One region of the Arthrobacter sp. OAP107 genome, then DNA from elsewhere that is predicted to be linked to it. Evidence: riboswitches for the same ligand, from Rfam matches in the RefSeq annotation. Region 1 holds a riboswitch; each other region holds the start of a gene.
What was found. Region 1 has a riboswitch for cyclic di-AMP ahead of ABIE00_RS19990 (aggregation-promoting factor C-terminal-like domain-containing protein). Riboswitches for the same ligand answer to the same signal wherever they lie in the genome.
Positions count from the first base shown of each region.

Region 2: it holds a riboswitch for cyclic di-AMP, as region 1 does, so the genes downstream of both, ABIE00_RS22590 (NlpC/P60 family protein) here and ABIE00_RS19990 (aggregation-promoting factor C-terminal-like domain-containing protein) in region 1, are expected to answer to the same signal.
Region 3: it holds a riboswitch for cyclic di-AMP, as region 1 does, so the genes downstream of both, ABIE00_RS19310 (M23 family metallopeptidase) here and ABIE00_RS19990 (aggregation-promoting factor C-terminal-like domain-containing protein) in region 1, are expected to answer to the same signal.

Region 1 is NZ_JBEPOK010000001.1:4,358,083-4,364,299, forward strand. Features, by position in the region: gene ABIE00_RS19970 (winged helix-turn-helix domain-containing protein) at 1-537, opposite strand, end outside; gene ABIE00_RS19975 (hypothetical protein) at 1,239-1,739, opposite strand; gene ABIE00_RS19980 (response regulator transcription factor) at 2,014-2,754, shown strand; gene ABIE00_RS19985 (sensor histidine kinase) at 2,758-4,389, shown strand; cyclic di-AMP (ydaO/yuaA leader) riboswitch at 4,494-4,648, shown strand; gene ABIE00_RS19990 (aggregation-promoting factor C-terminal-like domain-containing protein) at 4,654-5,463, shown strand; partial or broken gene ABIE00_RS19995 (glycosyltransferase family 2 protein) at 5,711-5,962, shown strand; gene ABIE00_RS20000 (hypothetical protein) at 5,982-6,217, shown strand, end outside.
Region 2 is NZ_JBEPOK010000001.1:4,920,697-4,926,913, forward strand. Features, by position in the region: gene ABIE00_RS22585 (SulP family inorganic anion transporter) at 1-1,333, shown strand, start outside; cyclic di-AMP (ydaO/yuaA leader) riboswitch at 1,514-1,679, shown strand; gene ABIE00_RS22590 (NlpC/P60 family protein) at 1,683-2,396, shown strand; gene ABIE00_RS22595 (GGDEF domain-containing protein) at 2,624-3,763, opposite strand; gene ABIE00_RS22600 (bile acid:sodium symporter family protein) at 3,918-4,973, shown strand; gene ABIE00_RS22605 (LLM class flavin-dependent oxidoreductase) at 4,970-6,217, opposite strand, start outside.
Region 3 is NZ_JBEPOK010000001.1:4,216,031-4,222,247, reverse strand. Features, by position in the region: gene ABIE00_RS19340 (helicase-associated domain-containing protein) at 1-1,329, opposite strand, end outside; gene ABIE00_RS19335 (hypothetical protein) at 1,340-1,573, opposite strand; gene ABIE00_RS19330 (cold-shock protein) at 1,758-2,141, shown strand; gene ABIE00_RS19325 (DUF3027 domain-containing protein) at 2,150-2,713, shown strand; gene serC (phosphoserine transaminase) at 2,862-3,992, opposite strand; gene ABIE00_RS19315 (iron-dependent transcriptional repressor DtxR) at 4,338-5,033, shown strand; cyclic di-AMP (ydaO/yuaA leader) riboswitch at 5,205-5,447, shown strand; gene ABIE00_RS19310 (M23 family metallopeptidase) at 5,459-6,217, shown strand, end outside.

The DNA of each region.
Region 1 (6,217 bases):
CGGCTGGACACGGGCAGTCTCTGTGCGCTGACGGGCATTGACGGTGGGATCGCCAAAGGTGGAACGGACGACGTCGAGCGCGGAACCGGGGGCGCTGGCCGGAGCCACAGCGACGGCGGCGTAGCTCTCGGCGCCGGTCACCAGCGACTGGGCGTAGGCCCGGATCTCCTGGGCAAGCTTGGCGATCGAGGTGCCGGCGGCGGCCGCGGTTTCCTCGTCAATGCCCATGTACAGGACGAATCCGCGGGCGACGTTATCGTTCGGCACGGGGCGGACAGGCGCGGTGGCAGCCGGGGCCACGAAAGGGGTGGGCGCGGTAAGCGGCGCGGCTTCCTCGGCCTGCACGGCGCGCAGCTGGCCGTAGGAGTTCGGGTTGTAGCCCTGCGGCGCGTAACCGGGTGCGGCGGGAATGCTGTTGGCCTGGCCTCCGGGAGCGAAAGCGGGGCGGGCGCCGAATCCCTGGCGCAGGCCCTGCGCCTGACCTGCCTTGTTGGCGTTACGGACTGAGATGTGGACGTATCCGGATGCAACTGACATGAATGCTTACCTCAATGTGAATGGCCGTCATCGCGGCTCGAATGCTTGGGTCCCCGCAATGATTCTGGGGAGGGGCGCCCTACGCTGGGCTGGGGGCGAATGCCTAAAAACTTCGTGGGGTGGTGAAAGTTAGGCGTGCATTCGACAACAGCGCATGTCGGCAGCAGCGGGTGTGCTGGACCAATATTCTGCGGCTGCAGGTGCTGTTGAGTTCTTGTTCACATTTGAAAGTGTGCAACGTAACAATGAAAACTTGCAAGTAACAATGGACGGAACTGTCCGCATGCTGAGACAAACGGCGTGTTTGTGTGATAAATCACAGTTTTGCCAGCGGCCGATTTTTTGATTCTTTTTTCCGAACGGACGGTCGGAAAGCCGCTTCTACAGAATCTTCTTCGATTTCCCAGTGAATACGCGCTGAATATTCAATGACATCTGAAATGCCGGAAACCGGCAGCCGCGATACGCCGATTGTCCAGCTATGACGCAATCCGGAGCGGGAATTTTCGGCCCCAGCGCGGGTTGGCGCTCCGGTCAAATCAGATGAACGACGGCGGCAGCGCCCGTTCAGCCTGGGCGCTGCGCCTTCCCGTATCAATCACACCGGCTGGCAATCAGCTGGTCTGGCCCGTGCCGCTGGTTCCGCCCGGCTGCGTGCCTCCGGTGGATCCGGCAGTGCCGCTCGCCAGGTCGCCGGCCGCTCACTGCTGGCGCCTCTGCAGCAGGTTGCCCACCACTGTGGCATCGCTGAGCGTGTAGGTGCGCGTGAAACTGTCGACACTCTTCACCGTGACCGAACCGGAGGAAACGCCGGAGACGGTGCCGATCTGCGCCACCTTGGTGACGTACTCCCCGTTCTCCTCGAGGACGTACTCCGAATGGACCGCCGCAGAAACACCGCTGCCCATGCCGCCGAGGCCGTTGGGCGCGAAGTCGCCTCCCTGGCCGGGCACGGTTCCGCTGCCCGGCGCCTGCATGCCGCCCGGACCTCCCATCGACCCGCCATCCTGTGGCAGGCCACCCTGGGCACTGCCCTGGCTCAACCCGCCCTGCGTTCCACCCTGCGCCAAGCCGCCCTGGGCACCGGCGGCCGTTCCGCCGGCAGCGGCAGCGTTGCTGCCCAGGCCGTACACCGCGGCTCCTGCGCCAGCGGCCAGCACTGTGGCAGCACGGCCACGACCAGCCCGCGCTTCATGGTCCACGGCTTGCCGTTGGCCGCCGGTCCGCGGGCTTTTCCGGCCGACGGCGGCACTCCCCAGCCTTCGCCGCCGGCCGGCGGCGGTCCTGCCCACTCGGCACCGAAGCCGCCGTCGGCCGGGGCCTGGCCGCTGCCGACGCCGCCTGTGCGGCGCAGGAGCCATGGCTGTGGCCTGAAGAATGCCTACACGGCGCCTTTCAGCTCGCTAGGCTGGGATTCACAGCCGGCGCACAGGGTTGCCAAAGCGGCGGCTAAACACCAGGACGGAGAGTTGTCACATGGCCACTTCGCACTCCATGACCAACAACCTTCCCCAGCTGACCCACCCGGACGGATCCCCCATCCGTGCCCTCGTGGTCGACGACGAGCCGAGCCTCTCGGAACTCATGAGCATGGGCCTGCGCATGGCCGGCTGGTCGGTCGCCGTCGCTGCCGACGGCCCCGAGGCCGTGAAACTCGCCAAGGAGTTCCGCCCGGACGTGCTGGTGCTTGACGTGATGCTTCCCGGATTCGACGGCGTCGAGCTCCTCGGCAGGATCCGCGCCTTCGCGCCGGAGGTCCCGGCCCTGTTCCTCACCGCCAAGGACGCGGTGCAGGACCGCATCCTGGGCCTCGCCGCGGGCGGCGACGACTACGTCACCAAGCCGTTCAGCATGGAGGAAGTCCTGCTGCGCCTGCACCGGCTGGTCCAGCGCTCCGGCGTGGCCGCCATGGATTCCGCCGAGCTCGTTGTGGGCGACCTCGTCCTGAACCTCGACACGCGCGAAGTCACCCGCGCCGGCGACGAACTGCAGCTGACCGCCACCCAGTTCGAGCTGCTGCGCTACCTCATGGAGAACCCCAAGCGTGTGGTCAGCAAGGCCCAGATCCTAGACCGGGTGTGGAACTACGACTTCGGCGGCCAGGCCAACATCGTGGAGCTGTACATCTCCTATCTGCGCAAGAAAGTGGATGCCGTGCACCCGCCGATGATCCACACGGTCCGCGGCGCGGGTTACGTCATCAAGCCGGCAGAGTAGGCCGTGGCAAACCTTTCCGGTGCAGTCCGTACCCAGCGCCGAAGCTGGCTGAAGCCCGGTACCTGGCACCTGCGCACCCGTCTGGTCCTCGTCGCCATGGCGCTTCTGGTGGCCATTTGCGCTGCTATCGGCCTCTTCAGCTACGCCTCAATGGACTCCTTCCTGACCCGTCAGCTCGACGATCAACTCACCGGAGCCGCTGACAGGGCCCGGGACTTTGGCCGCCCACCGCTCGGTTCCGCGGGCAACAGGCCCGACCCCCTCGAAGGCCGGGGCCAGCGGGTGGGCACCCTCGTGGCCAGGATCCAGTCCGGGCAGGTCAGCGCCGGCTTCCTGGCATCGGATGCCACCCGCAAACCGCTCTCGGCCGCCGACAACCAGACCCTCCTGGAGCTCCGCCGCGACGGCATCCCCGTCGACCGCACCCTGTCCACCGGGGCCTACCGTCTTGTTGCCGCCCAGACGCCCTATGGCGACGTCATGGTGACCGGGCTTCCCGTGGCCGAGAAGCAGAGCACCCTGACGTCGCTGGTCTGGACCATCACCATCGTCTCGCTGGGCGGACTCGTGCTGATCGGTCTGGCCGGGACGGTGCTCATCCGCCGCACCATGAAGCCGCTGGAGCAGCTCTCCGAGGTGGCCACGCAGGTGTCGCGCCTGCCGTTGGATGCCGGCGAGGTGGCACTCGCCGTCCGCGTCCCGCCGTCGAACGCCCATCCCGGAACCGAAGTGGGCAGTGTGGGGCACGCCCTGAACCAGATGCTGGACAACGTCTCCAACGCGCTGGAAGCGCGGCAGGAAAGCGAAATGAAGGTGCGGCAGTTCGTGGCGGACGCCTCGCACGAGCTCCGGACGCCGCTCACGGCCATCCGCGGCTACACCGAGCTGATGCGCATGACGGAAAAGTTCACCCTGGACGGCCAGCGCTCGCTTGCACGCGTGCAGAGCCAGTCGGAGCGCATGACCGCGCTGGTGGAGGATCTCCTGCTGCTCGCCCGGCTCGACGAGGGCCAGCCGCTCAAGCTCAGCGATGTCGACCTCACGCAGCTCGTGATCGAGACGGTCAGCGACGAGAAAGTCATGGCGCCGGACCGGGCGTGGCACCTCGACCTTCCCGAGGAACCGGTGTCCGTCCGGGGCGATGCCTCCCAGCTGCACCAGGTCCTCGTGAACCTGCTCTCCAATGCCCGCAAGCACACCCCGCCCGGCACTACGGTGACGACCGGAGTGATGCGTTCGGCCGACGGCAGCGCTGTGATTACTGTCACGGACGACGGCGCCGGCATCCCGCCCGAATTCGTGGACAAGGTCTTCGCGCGCTTCGCCCGCGCAGACGCCTCACGTGCGACACCGGTTCAGTCACCCCTGGCGCCTGCATCCGCAGCGGCGATGGGCTCCGCCGCCGTGGGAGCAACCGCGGGCACGGCCCTCCATACCGCGGATTCGCGGGGAGAACCAGGGGCTTCGCAGGGAGAACCGGGGGTGGCCTCGGCAGAGGGAACCAGCGGGCTGGGCCTGTCCATCGTGCAGTCAATCGTGGAAGCGCACGGCGGCACGGTGGAGGTCACGTCCCGGCACGGCCGGACGGAATTTGCCGTCCGGCTGCCCGCGCAAGGCGCCGCGCCGACGCCATGACTCCCGTTACCTAAATGTGACTTAATCAAAAGCCTCCTGTACCGTCGATAGCGTGCGGCCGCCACTAGAGCCGCATGTCCGGATTGACGCCCAGCTCTGCCGCTTCCCGGATTCCGCTTAGATCAGGCAGAGGCGGGGGAACCAGAGTCCCGGGCTTTCCGCATCAGCCCTTGGGGTGAAGCCGACACGTGAATTTTCCGTGCGGCCGGATGACCTCATCCGAACCCGACAGCTAACTCCGCAGGTGTTGAGAGGCAATCCACCATGTCTGAATTTAAGACTCAGGCGCGCCCTGAACGCGCCTCCAAGCAGTCCGGCACCAAGATTTCCCGTCACCGCGCCGAGCCTGCCAAGCCTAAGACTGGCCTTGGCCGTTTCGCGGCAGGCCTTCCGTCCTTCGGGCGCCGGGCAGCCGTCCTGACTACTGCCGCCGCCGTACTCATCGGCGTCGGCGCTGCCGGCCACGCGGCCGACCAGGCTACGCCTTCCGCCGCCGAGCCGGCCGCGGCCATCGCTGACGCCGGGCAGACGCTGAGCTTCGACAGAACGCTGATCTCCGCCTTCCCGGCCCCGTCCGCGGCGTCCATCGCACCGCAGTCAGCCACCAAAGCCACCGCCAAGGCTGCCCCCAAGGCCACCAAGGCTGCGGCTCCGAAGGCAGTCACCAAAGCTGCACCGAAGGCCGCTCCGGCTGCCAAGGCCGCGCCCGCCGTCAAGGTGGCCGCCAAGGTCGCTCCCGCGAAGGCCGCTGCGCCTGTTGCCCTGAACGATCCCGCCGGCGCCCAGGCCTACGCGGCCAGCAAGCTGGGCTCCTTCGGCTGGTCCGCAGACCAGATGCAGTGCCTGAAGCGGCTCTGGACCAAGGAATCGGAATGGCGCACGACGGCCACCAACGCGAGCAGCGGCGCCTACGGCATCGTGCAGTCACTGCCCGCCGAGAAGATGGCGACCGCCGGGGCGGACTACCGCACCAACTACCGCACCCAGATCAAGTGGGGCCTGGACTACATCAAGGAGCGCTACGACTCCCCGTGTGGCGCGCTGAACTGGCACCTCGCCCACAACTGGTACTGACCGGTTGCCGCGGCCGGACCGGCTGACGGCGAGCATTTCTGCACCGCTTTAGGGCGCCCGGCTTGAGCGCCAGGGCCCCTGATCCGCCAGGATCCGGGGCCCTTTTGCTGTCCCAGGCTTCCCGCGGCGGAAAAAGAGGTGCAGAAATGCGGCCGCCGCCGTTCGGAAAACGCAACCGAAATACTTCCACAGCCCCTGCACAGCTTCGCCCTAAAACCCTCATAACAGCGGCCGCCACTGTTGGTGCATGACCATCACTGACCAGGACTCCGGAACCCAGCCGCACCCACCGCTGCACCTCCAGCCGCACTCGCCCCATGGAGCCGGCGCGGCCGGACACGCCCCGGTGCACACCCTCATCAAGCACACGCGGCGGTCGCCCATCGACACCTCCACCGCGGTACCGGTCCTGGACGTGACCATCCCGGTCTACAACGAGGAGCGCGACCTGGGGGAGTGCCTGCGCCGGCTCCACGCCTACCTGCGAGGCACCTTCACGCACTCGTTCCGGATCACGGTTGCGGACAACGCGAGCACCGACGGCACGCTCAAGGCCGCTGCCGTCCGTCCTGATCCTCGCCGGCGCCCTGCTGTGGATCGGCAGGCGGGCTCCGCGGACGGATGCTGTCCGGGCCTCGGCGGTGATCTGGGGCCTGTGGGTGGTGGTCACCGGGCTGACGTTCAGCTTCATGGCCGGCATCATCCATCCGTACTACATGGTGGCCCTGGCACCGGGAATCGCCGGCCTCGCGGG
Region 2 (6,217 bases), 560 kb from region 1:
CATGGCCGTCACCATCTCCTTCGTGGGCGGCCGGCCGGCGATGATCTCGGCCGCAACGGGCGCCGTCGCCCTGGTGATCGCGCCGCTGATGCGCAGCCATGGACTGGACCACCTGATCGCCGCGGTGATCCTCGCCGGGGTGTTCCAGATCCTGCTCGCCGTCCTGGGCGTCACCCGGCTCATGCGCTTCATCCCGCGTTCGGTGATGGTGGGCTTCGTGAACGCCCTGGCCATCCTCGTGTTCATGGCCCAGCTGCCGGAACTGCTCGGGGTTCCCTGGCCCGTGTATCCGCTGGTCGCCGCGGGCCTCCTGATCGTCGTCGGCTTCCGCCGGATTACGACGGCGGTGCCGTCGCCTTTGGTGGCCATCGTCCTCCTGACGGTCTTCGCCGTGGTGGCCGGCGTTGACGTTCCCACCGTCCAGGACAAGGGCCAGCTGCCGGAAAGCCTGCCGACGCTGTTTATCCCGAATGTGCCCCTGACGTGGGAAACCTTCCAGACCATCGCCCCGTTCTCGCTGTCCATGGCGCTGGTGGGCCTGTTGGAATCACTAATGACCTCCAAGCTCGTGGACGACATCACCGATACCCGCTCCAACAAGACCCGCGAATCCTGGGGCCAGGGCGTGGCCAACATCGTCACGGGGTTTCTGGGCGGCATGGGCGGCTGCGCGGTGATCGGGCAGACCATGATCAACGTCAAGGGTTCCGGCGCCCGGAGCCGGGTGTCGACGTTCCTCGCCGGGGCGTTCCTGCTGGTCCTGGTGGTTACCCTGGGCGACATCGTGGGCCTCATCCCCATGGCGGCACTGGTGGCTGTGATGATCTTCGTCTCGGCCATCACCTTCGACTGGCACTCCGTTGCACCGGCAACGCTGAGGCGGATGCCCAAATCGGAAACCGCAGTCATGCTCATCACGGTGGGCACGGTGGTGGTCACTCACAACCTGGCGATCGGCGTCGGCGTCGGGGTGCTGGCAGCGATGGCGATGTTCGCCCGCCGGGTGGCCCATTTCGCCACCGTGGAGCGGACGGAGGTGGAGCTCAACGGCCGGACGGTGGCCACCTACACGGTGGACGGCGAACTGTTCTTCGCCTCCTCCAACGACCTCTACACTCAGTTCGACTACGCCCGCGACGCCGAGCCGGACATCCACAGCGTGGTCATCGACCTGCACGCCTCCCACCTGTGGGATGCCTCCACCATCGCTGCGCTGGACTCCGTCACTGAGAAGTACCGGAGGCACGGCCGCGAGGTGGAACTGATCGGCCTTAACTCGGCCAGCATCCAAATGCGGGAACGGCTCGCCGGAAAGCTCAACGCCGCAGAGTGAGGTTCGCCACACTAATTACACCCTGAACCCATATCTGACGCGGGCGAACGCGACGTGAACGACACGGCCCCGTTACCTTAATGTGACATTGCCTGGAGCCTCCCGTACGGTGGAAAACGTGCCTTTTTCATCGAGGAGGCACTCCCGCGCTGATTGCCTAACTCTGCCGCAGCCCGAGGAACCAACCGCTGACCCATGTCCGGCAGAGACGGGGAAACCACTTTTTGGCCCGCTTGAAGCGGGCCTTGGGGTGAAGCCGCACAGCTCCTGACCACGCTCAGGACCGCGGCCGGGTGCCTCCCATCCGAATCCGACAGCTCACCTCGCAGGCATCGGGAGAGGCTTCTTCATGTCGTTCCGCTTTATTTCTGGCCGCCGTGCTGCGGCCATCCTTGCAGCATCCGGCCTGGCCTTCACCGGCAGCGTCGCGGCCAATGCCGCCAACGCTCCGGCCCAGCAGGCCCAGGCTCCCGCCGGCGTCTTCGCGACGGCAGGCCAGGTTCAGGCTCCGCTGAGCGCCGCCTCCAGCGTCAAGATCGACTTTGAGCGCCCTGCGGTCAAGTCCGCACCCGCTCCGGCGGTGGCAGCACCTGTCGTCGTCGCAAAGCCGGCAGTCAAGAAGGCCGCGGCACCTGCCGCTGTCGCGCCCGCACCGAAGGTCGCCGTCAAGGCTGCGGCTCCCGCGCCCAAGGTCGCCGTGAAGGCCGCGGCTCCCGCGCCGAAGGCGCCGGTCAAGGCTGCTGCAGGCGTCAACGCAGCCATGCTGGCCTCGGCCTACGCCCAGATCGGCATCACACAGGACTGCACCGCCATGGTGGAGAAGGCCCTCGGCGCCGCTGGCATCCACGTGGGTGACCTGGCCCCGATGCAGTTCCTGAGCTACGGCAAGGTGGTTTCCACCCCGCAGCCCGGCGACATGGTGGTCCAGTCCGGCCACGTGGCGATCTACGCCGGCGGCGGCAAGGTCATCAGCGGCGGCATGAACGGCATCAATGCCACCATGGCCCACCCGCTGTCCTGGCTCACTGCCACGGGCCCAGTTACGTTCGTGCGCGCGGCCTAGCAGCCGCGCGGCCCGGCAGACCTGAAAACCGCCGTGTTCCGCTGCCTTGGGGGCGGCGGAACACGGCCACCCCAAGGTGCTCCTACCTTTCTACAAGGACTGCGGAACACCATGGCTGTGCCTGATGAAAGACGGCAGTCTCCGGCTGCGAGTCAGGATCACCGGATCCGGATTGTCCCCCATGCATTCCGGATCCGGCGCCTGCTTTTAAGGCGGCAGAACCCGCCTCAACCCCTGACCGTGCGGTTCCGACCCTGCGATTTGGCTTCATACAGGGCGACGTCTGCGGCCGCGATCACCTCGTCGAGGTCGGCGGTTTTCGCATTGTAGGTGGAAATGCCGTAGCTGACGGTCGGCATCCGCAGCAACTCCGGAATATGTTGCGCTGCCAGCCTCCTGCTGATTTCGCCCGCGATGATTTCCGCGCTCTTGGGCCCGGCGCCTGGAAGCAGGAGGATGAACTCCTCACCGCCGTAGCGCCCCGCGACGTCCGTGGACCGCGCCGATGCGCTGCACGCCGCGGCAAACGCCTGCAGGGCCAGGTCCCCCGCCGCATGGCCGAAGGTGTCGTTGACCGACTTGAAGTGGTCGAGGTCGGCGAGGATCAGCGAGCCGCCGCTGTTGGCGGCCCTGCTGCGTTCCAGTTCTTCTGCGGCCGCCTCCAGGAAGGCGCCGCGGTTAAGCAGCCCCGTGAGCCCGTCCTGGGTGGCCACTGTCCGCAGCGCCCGGGTCTGCTGCTCGGTGCTCAACCCCGCCATGCTGAAGGAAACCACCACCAGGAGCACCATGGTGACCATGGTGGTCACCGCGGACCCGAAGTAAGCAGTGAAAACGGGACCGTTAGGCCCCTGGATCAGGAACACCACCAGGCGGCAGGAGTAGAAGAAGGCCACCCCGCCGGCCGCGATGGCCATGGGGATCCGCACCCGGGAGTAGCCGGGTTCAAGCCGCCACAGTTCGTGCGAAGCCAGCCCGATAAGCACGGCCATCGACGCCAGGAAAACAGCACCGCCGGCCCACGTGTTGGATCCCGGGCTGTCGACGCCGGCGGCGGCACCGACGATGACCGGCAGCGCAACGGACAGCCAGAGGTTGTACTTCAGGTTCCGGAGGGACCGCGCCCCGGCCCAGACACCTGCAGCGCCGGACACCAGCAGGAAGTTGCCCAGCGGATTGGCCCAGACCTGCTGCGGCGTGCCGTTGAGCAGGAATGCTGCCGAGCCGGAGAGGAACAGGAGCAGGGCGGCGCACCACCAGGCGCTGTAGGGCGAGCGGGTGCTGCGGAAGGTCGAAAAGTAGAACAGCAGCGCCAGGACCAGGGCCATCGCCGCGAAGGCAACCCGCAGTGTCGCCGTGTCTAGGATCATTCCGTCCCCTTGAATGCCGATCCAGTGCAATCCAGTATCGCACCGGGAACGATCAGGGTCCCGCCGTGCCACGAAGAATTTTGCGGGTACGACACATTTGTCTGACATCAGTCATGAATTGGCCGCTACGGCGCTCCGGTGCCAGCATTATTGAATGCTTGAGGCAACAAAAGGCCCTGTATCCGCTCCCTCGGCCACGGAGCACGACGCGGAACCCCTGAACCCGGCCCTCGCCGCGGAAGCCAGGATTGCGCGCGTCGCGGTGACCGTCTTCCCCCTTCTGGTCCTCGCAGCCGGCTTCGCCGGGTTCCTGCTTCCCGGTGCCTTCAAACCCCTCGGCCCGGCGGTCCCGTACCTGCTGGGAATCATCATGTTCTGCATGGGCCTGACGCTGACGCCGCCGGACTTCACGGCCGTTGCCCGCAGGCCCTGGGCCGTGGTGCTGGGCATCGTGGCCCACTACGTGATCATGCCCGGTGCGGGCTGGATGATCGCCACCCTTCTCCACCTGGAGCCCGCACTCGCCGTCGGCCTCATCCTCGTCGGCTGCGCGCCCTCCGGCACGGCCTCCAACGTGATGGCATTCCTGGCCAAGGGCGATGTGGCCCTGTCCGTGGCGGTGGCCAGCGTTTCCACGCTGATCGCCCCGGTGGTCACGCCCGTCCTGGTGCTGTTCCTGGCCGGTTCCTTCCTGACCATCGACGCGGGGGGCATGGTGCTGGACATCGTCAAGACCGTGCTGCTGCCGGTGGTCGCTGGCCTCCTGGCCCGGCTGTTCCTCAAGAACCTCGTCGCCAAGGCGCTGCCGGCACTCCCCTGGGCGTCCGCCGTCGTTATTTCCCTCATCGTGGCGGTGGTGGTGGCGGGAAGTGCCAGCAAGATCCTGGCTGCCGGCGGCATTGTGTTCCTTGCCGTGGTGCTGCACAACGGCTTCGGGCTGGGCCTTGGCTACCTGGCCGGCAAGGTGGGCCGCCTGGACGCCAAGGCACGCAGGGCACTCGCGTTCGAGGTGGGCATGCAGAACTCCGGCCTGGCGGCGACGCTGGCCACCGCCCACTTCACCCCGCTGGCGGCCCTGCCGTCCGCCGTGTTCTCGCTCTGGCACAACATCTCCGGTGCCATCGTCGCTGCCTGGCTGGCCCGCAAGCCCCTGCCCGGGCAGCCCGACGTGCCGGGCAAGCCCGAAGTGCCCGCGCAGCCGGGAGCCTAAACCGGTACGGCTTCCTCCGAGCCGGCCAGGGCAAAGGCGCTGGCGGGCCGCGGCAGTCCGTAGTGCTCACGCAGCGTGTTCCCTGTGTACTGCCGGCGGAACAGCCCGCGGGATCGCAGAATCGGAATGACGTGGTCCACGAAGGCGTCCAGACCCGAGGGCAGTACGGGCGGCATGATGTTGAAGCCGTCGGCCGCGCCTTTTTCGAACCATTCCTGGATGGCGTCCGCCACCTGCTCGGGGGTGCCGGAGAAGGTGCGGTGCCCTCGGCCGCCGCCCAGCCTGCCGATTAGCTGCCGCACGGTGAGCCGTTCGCGCCGGGCGAGTTCCACAATCAGCGTGTACCGGCTCTTGGCCCCCTCGATCGCGTCCTCCGAGGGAAGGTCCTCGGGCAGCTGCGCATCCAGCGGAAGGGATTCCGGCGAGACCCGCAGGACGCCGGCCAGCTGCTTCCGCGCGTGCTCGGGGTGGATGAGCTCATCGAGCTGCTTTTCCAGCCGCCGCGCCTCGTGCTCGGTGGAGCCGATCACCGGGACAATCCCGGGCAGGATCTTGAGGTGGTCCGGGTTCCGGCCCACGGCTGCCGTCTTCCTTTTCAGGTCTGCGTAGAAGTGCTGCGCCTCGGCGAGGGTCTGCTGCGCGGTGAACACCGCCTCGGCGTAGCGGGCGGCGAAGTCCTTGCCGTCCTCGGAGGAGCCTGCCTGGACGATGACGGGATGGCCCTGCGGTGAACGCGGCACGTCCAGGGGACCCTGGATCCGGAAGTAGCGGCCGGTGTGGTTGATGGCGTGGACGCGTGAGCTGTCCGCCCAGACCCCGGCTGCCTTGTCCCCGACCGCGGCGTCGTCTTCCCAGCTGTCCCAGAGCTTCCTGGCGGCGTCGAGGAACTCGGCGGCGCGCTCATAGCGGCGCCAGTGCGCGGGCTGGTCCTCCAGGGAGAAGTTCCGCGCGGCCGCCTCCCCCGCCGTCGTCACCACGTTCCACCCGGCCCGGCCGCCGCTGATGTGGTCCAGCGAGGCGAACCTGCGGGCCAGGTTGTAGGGGTCGTTGTAGGTGGTGGAGGCCGTGGCGATCAGCCCGATCCGCTTGGTCACGGCGGCGATGGCGCTGAGCAGGACCGTCGGCTCGAGCGTCCCGTAGGGGCGCTGGCGCACGTCGCCGTGCAGCACGGGCGAGTCGGCGAAGAAGATGGAGTCGAAGGTGCCGCGTTCGGCGGTGCGGGCAAGCTGCTGGAAGTGTGCCAC
Region 3 (6,217 bases), 140 kb from region 1:
CGCGTCGGACCGCTGGGCCTCGGCGGAGAGGGCATTGACGGTGGCCGCCGGGGCGGCCCGGTGGTTGGCGGGCCCGCCGGGCTGGCCGTTGATGGGCTGTCCCACGAGTGACGGGGCGCGCTCGCTGGCCAGCCAGGCATTGACGAGCCACAGCCACTGTTCCTGCCGCGGCAGCCCGAGCCATTCCAGCTGCGGCGGCTGCACCCAGCACGAGCTGTCCACATCCAGCCGGATCAGGCCGGACAGGGCGCAGACTTCCAGCAGTACGGCGGTGGTGTGGTGGTCCACGCGGAGCGTCTCGGCGAGCCGCCGCATTTCGCGGATGCCCACGCCGCCGCTCCGCAGGGTGGCCAGGGGCTGGTCCCTGACCGCATGCAGCAGTTCGCCGGTGAGCCGTAATGTCTCCGCGATGGCGCCCAGCGCGGCGTTGCGGCGCAGCGCCGCGGTGGTGACGCCGAGCGTTGGCGCGGGGGGAGTCAGGGAGAAGTTGTCGATGATGGCGCCACCGCGCAGGGAGATGCCCACGCTGTGCGGCAGCTCCACGTGGGCGGCGTCCAGCGGCACCAGCAGGCCCCGCGCCAGCAGCCAGTCGACGGGTCCGACGTCGTGACCTTCGGTGGTGACGGAAGCCTTGCGCTGGGCCTGGGGCACGGCACCCATGGCCCAGTTGCTGAACCGTGCCAGGAGCGCCGCCGTCCGCGCCGGGGCGGTGGCGAGGAGGGCGTGTAATGCCTCGGGGGAGGAGGTCCAGTGCTGCAGCGCCAGCGCTGCCTCCATCGGGGTGGTGGCGGCCTGCACGGCGGCGCCGCTTCGGTGCAGCTCCGCGACAAGCTGGACAACGCGCTGGGCGAACGCCGGCTGCAGCCTGACGAGCTCGGTGTAGCTGCGCCCCAGCCCGGCCGGGTAGATGCCGACGACGTCTTTCAGGCTGCTCACCGGAAGGTAGTAGCGCTGCCGCTGGGCTCCGGGTCCTGCTCCATGCGGTGGTTCCGCCCGCTGCACGAGGGCCAGGTCATGCAGCGACTGCAGGAGTTGCTCGACGGCGGCCACCGTTGATCCTGCGATGGCTTTCTTCAGCACCGTGGCCGAGGCGCTGTGGCCGGTGTCCGTGTTGGTGCACAGGTGCAAGGTTTCCAGGACCTGCATCTGGGGACGGTTCAGGCGCTCCAGGGCACGCTGTACGCTCACCCGGGCGCTGGCGCGGGCGGCGAGGGCGGGGAAATCGGGAACTCCGGGCGAGATCAGGTCCGGCCGCGCAGCGAACAGGGCCCGCAGTGACTCGTCGCTGCGTGCCTCCAGGTCCTTGCTGAGCGCTCGAATGAGGGACATCAGTCCAACGTTACCGCCCGCCCGGGGTTCCTGCCCGGCGGCGGGCGGCAACGCCGTCGGCCACCAGCACAAGCATCAGCAGGAAAGCCGCCGGAAGGCCGTACAGCGCCGCCGACGTGATCCACTGCGGCGCGGCCTGGCCCGCAGCGGCCAGCGCCATGACCGCGCCGACGGCAGCGAGGGACAAAACTGCAAGGAGCACTGCCGCGGCCATCAGTGGCCGCCGGATACGCGCGGATGTCATGCAAGTAACGCTAACAGCAGCGCCGCGGCCGCGCCTCAAAGCGGGATTAGCCTGCCAGTCAGGATAACCTTGAAGGAACAGACCAACATGGACCAGGCAGTCATACCCTGAACCCGCACATCGGTGCGGATGCGGTGCCCGCCGGCCATGTCCCAGAACGTCAGAAACGAAGAAGGTTGATTAGGTGCCTACCGGCAAGGTCAAGTGGTACGACAAGGACAAAGGTTTCGGATTCCTCGCGGGCGAGGACGGGCAGGAAGTGTTCCTTCCCAAATCCGCGCTGCCCGCCGGAGTTTCGGAACTGAAGGCCGGCACCCGGGTTGAGTTCGGCGTCGCGGACGGACGCAAGGGCGCCCAGGCCCTGGGTCTGCGCGTCCTTGAAAAGACGCCGTCCATCGCCAAGGCCAAGCGCCCCAGCGCGAGGGATCTTGCCCCGCTGGTGCAGGACCTGGTGACGGTTCTAGACAACCTGTCCGGCACGCTGTCCTCCGGTAAATACCCGGACGGCAACAAGGGCAAGGCCATTGCCGCCGCCCTGCGTAAGGTTGCCGACGAGCTGGACGCCTAGGCCTCCCAATGAACCCGGAACCTGAACAGGCCGAATCCAAGGTGGAGCCCAAGGCTGAATCCAAGGCCCTCAAGAGGCGCGCCGGAGTCCCGGTATGGCGGACGGGGAAGCCCGACGCCGTGCTGGCCGCTGCCGTGGACACCGCCCGGACCGCCATCGAAGGCATTGCAAAGGCATCCGAAATCGGGGAACACCTGGCCGCCCGTACCGAAGGCGACCGCGTGGTGACGCACCTTTTCGAATCACGGCTGCCGGGGTACATCGGCTGGCAGTGGTACGCCGTTCTGACCCGCAACTCCCGCTCCAAGGTGATCACGGTCAACGAGCTTGGCCTGCTCCCGTCGGAAGAGTCGATCCTGGCGCCGGAGTGGGTGCCGTGGGCCGAGCGCGTGCGCCCGGAGGACGCCCAGGAGCAGGATGCGGAGACCGCGGAGGAATCTCCCGAGGAGGGGGCCACCGGCGAGTCTGAAGCCGGAGAACCGGGCGAGGCCGCCGCGGACGTTGAATCGGCGTCCGACGACGAAATAGAGTCCGACGCCGATGCAGAGTCAGGCAGCCCGGAGCGGGACTGACAACGGCAAACTGATCACAACGCAAACGGCGCCGTCGGGACGAAAGTCCGGACGGCGCCGTCGTGCTTTAACAGAAGAGTTTTGTCCAGATAATGGGGCACAAGGGCTTCGAACACCGATTATCCGGACAAATACTCCTCAGCGGCGATTACTTCTTCAGCTCGCCCACCACGTAGTCGATGCACTCCAGCAGGGCGGTGACATCGGAGGGCTCGATGGCCACGAACGTGGCGATGCGCAGCTGGTTGCGACCCAGCTTCCGGTACGGCTCGGTGTCCACGATGCCGTTGGCGCGGAGTACCTTGGCGATGGCGGCGGCATCGATCGAGTCATCGAAGTCGATGGTGGCGATGACGTTGGAACGTTCGGCGGCGTTGGCAACGAACGGCGTGGCGAATTCGGAGGCTTCCGCCCACTTGTAGATGCGTCCGGCGGAGTCGGCGGTGCGCCCGGCGGCGAAGTCCAGCCCGCCGTTGGCGTTCAGCCACTGCACCTGGGCGTCCAGCGTGACGAGCGTGGACAGCGAGGGGGTGTTGTAGGTCTGGTTCAGCTTGGAGTTGTCGATGGCGGTCTTCAGGTCAAGGAAGTCCGGGATCCACCGCCCGCTGGCCTTGACGCGCTCGGCCCGCTCAAGCGCTGCCGGGGAGAACAGGCCCAGCCACAGCCCGCCGTCGGAAGCGAAGTTCTTCTGCGGCGCAAAGTAGTAGACGTCCGTCTGGGCCACATCGACGTCAAGGCCGCCGGCAGCCGAGGTTGCGTCCACCAGCACCAGCGCGCCCTCGTCGGCGCCGTTCACGCGCTGGACGGGCGCGGCAACGCCCGTTGACGTTTCGTTCTGCGGCCAGGCGTACACGTCAACGCCGGCCTCGGCCTTGGGTGCGGGGCAGGTGCCGGGCTCGGACTTGATGATGGAGGACTCCGCAAGGAACGGTGCCTTGTTGGTGGCCGCGGCGAACTTGGACCCGAACTCGCCGAAGGACAGGTGCTGTGCCTTCTCTTCCACCAGGCCGAAGCTGGCAACGTCCCAGAACGCGGTGGAACCGCCAACGCCGAGGACCACCTCGTAGCCTTCGGGGGCGCGGAAGAAGGTGCTGAGGCCTTCGCGGACGGAACCCACGAGGTTCTTCACCGGGGCCTGGCGGTGGGACGTTCCAAGGAGCGTCGTGGCTGCTGCGGAGAGCGCCTCGATCTGCTCGGGCCTGACCTTGGAGGGACCGGCGCCGAACCGTCCGTCCTTGGGCAGGAGATTTGCGGGAATAGTGATGCTGGTGTCGCTCACAGTGGCTCCAATTTTCGGCATGGAAGTGCGGTTCGGCGGGGACGGGGCGATGGCCGGCAGGCAACCATGACCGCCACCAAGACCCTCCTTATTCTGCCCGAAGCGCGGATACCGCGGGAACACGCCACCGTCATAGTCCAGTCATGGAGATGGTGCCCGTCACAGGCCCGGCGGATTATCCGGACTAATTCAAAATAGGCTAAGCTGGCACTGGACGTACGGGCAGACAGCCGGTGCTGCGCCGCCGTCATACAGGACCGCCGCTGCAGCTTGCCGGATCCCGGTGCGGCGGGCCCGCGGTACGGTGGGACGGACACAAATACTGTGCTCGAGGAGCTGAGCTGAATGACGGATCTGATCGACACCACGGAGATGTACCTTCGCACCATTCTGGAGCTGGAGGAAGAGAACATCGTGGCGCTTCGGGCACGCATCGCCGAACGTCTCCGCCACTCGGGCCCCACTGTTTCGCAGACCATCGGCAGGATGGAACGCGACGGCCTCGTCGTCGTCTCCGGCGACCGCCACCTGGAACTGACCGAAGTGGGCCGGAAGCGCGCCACCGAGGTGATGCGCAAGCACCGGCTCGCCGAGCGCCTGCTCGCTGACGTTATCGGCCTTGACTGGGCCTACGTCCACGACGAGGCCTGCCGGTGGGAACACGTCATGAGTGAGCGCGTGGAGCGCCGGATCTATGAAATGCTCGATCACCCCACCGAATCTCCCTATGGCAACCCGATTCCCGGCCTGGCCGCACTCGGAGGGCAGCCTGCACGCCCGTTCTCGGACGGGGTGGTGAACCTGCTCGATGCCATGACCGGCTACGGCCCGGAATCCAAGGTCACCGTCAGCCGCCTGGCAGAACCCATCCAGGTGGAGCCGGAGCTGCTGCTCCAGTTGGACGAAGGCGGGATCCGGCCCGGCGCCGCCGTCTCGCTCGAACGCGTGGGGGAGTACATCTCTGTCCGCGTACCGGGGTTCGAGGGTGCCCTTGAACTGCCGCCGGAGGTTGCTGCGCACGTGTTTGTGCGCCTGGACTAAGCTCCAGGGAGCCTTGACCGGCGCCTAATCGTCCAGCGGCGCGGAAGCCGTATCCTGTCTGACATCTGCAGGCAGGATGACCCACCACTTTTGCACAGTGAATATAACGGAATTATTACCGTGCTCTTTAATCGCCTATAGTTAAACGGCAACGCCGATACAAAAGCGTTACCTGATCTGGAGCCGAACCCTGCCAGCAGATCAGCAGCACGAGTCACCCACTGGCAGGGGCGGGGGAACCACAACCGGCTGTTCTGACAGCCTTGGGGTGAAGTCCGCAGCAGCAAGTCTCTTCCGCAGAAGGAATCCTCCCGGGGATACCCCTGTGCCGGAATGGCTTGTGATGGCGGACCGGGTCTGAACTCTCTGACCCGAATCCGACAGCTAACTCCGCAGGCTATCCAGAGAGGAAACAGTACTTGTCCATGCAGAATGCCCGGGGCCGCCGCCGCGCGACTGGTCCCGCTCCGGAGCCGCGCCTTGCGGAGGCCAACGCCGCGGACCGTCCCCGGGACGCCCAGCGCGAAGCGCGCCGCCGCCGCCGGGGTCCGTTGCGGCAGGTTACGGATTTCGCCTCGGCCAGTGGCGTTGGGCAGAAAGCCGGCGTTGCCCTCGCGGCCACCGGCCTCCTGCTGACTGTTACTGTCCCCGCCACCAGCCCTGTCCTGGCTGCCGGCGAGCAGGGCGGGGCATCGGCGTCCGCTGCCTCACTGGCGCAGCCGAAGGTTTCGGCGGAACCGGCGGCAAAGATCGACTTCAGCCGCACGTCAGTCTCCACCACCGGCGACCCGGACGGAAAGCTCAAGCAGCTCCTGAGCGCCCAGTCGGCCGGCAGCATCAGCCGTGCGGCCTCGGTGGGCACCCTGGGCGGACCGCTGACCACGCTGGTCAAGTCCTCACCGTTCGGTTACCGGGTGAGTCCGATCACCGGCGGCGCCGGCGAGTTCCACCGCGGCCAGGACTTCGCCGCCGAGTGCGGCACCCAGGTGCTTGCTGCAGCCAGCGGCAAAGTCACTTTCTCGGGGTGGCACCCGTATGGCGGAGGAAACCGCATCGTGATCGATCACGGCAACGGCCTGGAGACGACGTACAACCACCTGTCGTCCTCCAGCGTCCAGGTTGGCCAGAAGGTCACCCGGGGCGAGGTTATCGCCCTCAGCGGGACCACAGGCGCCTCCACCGGC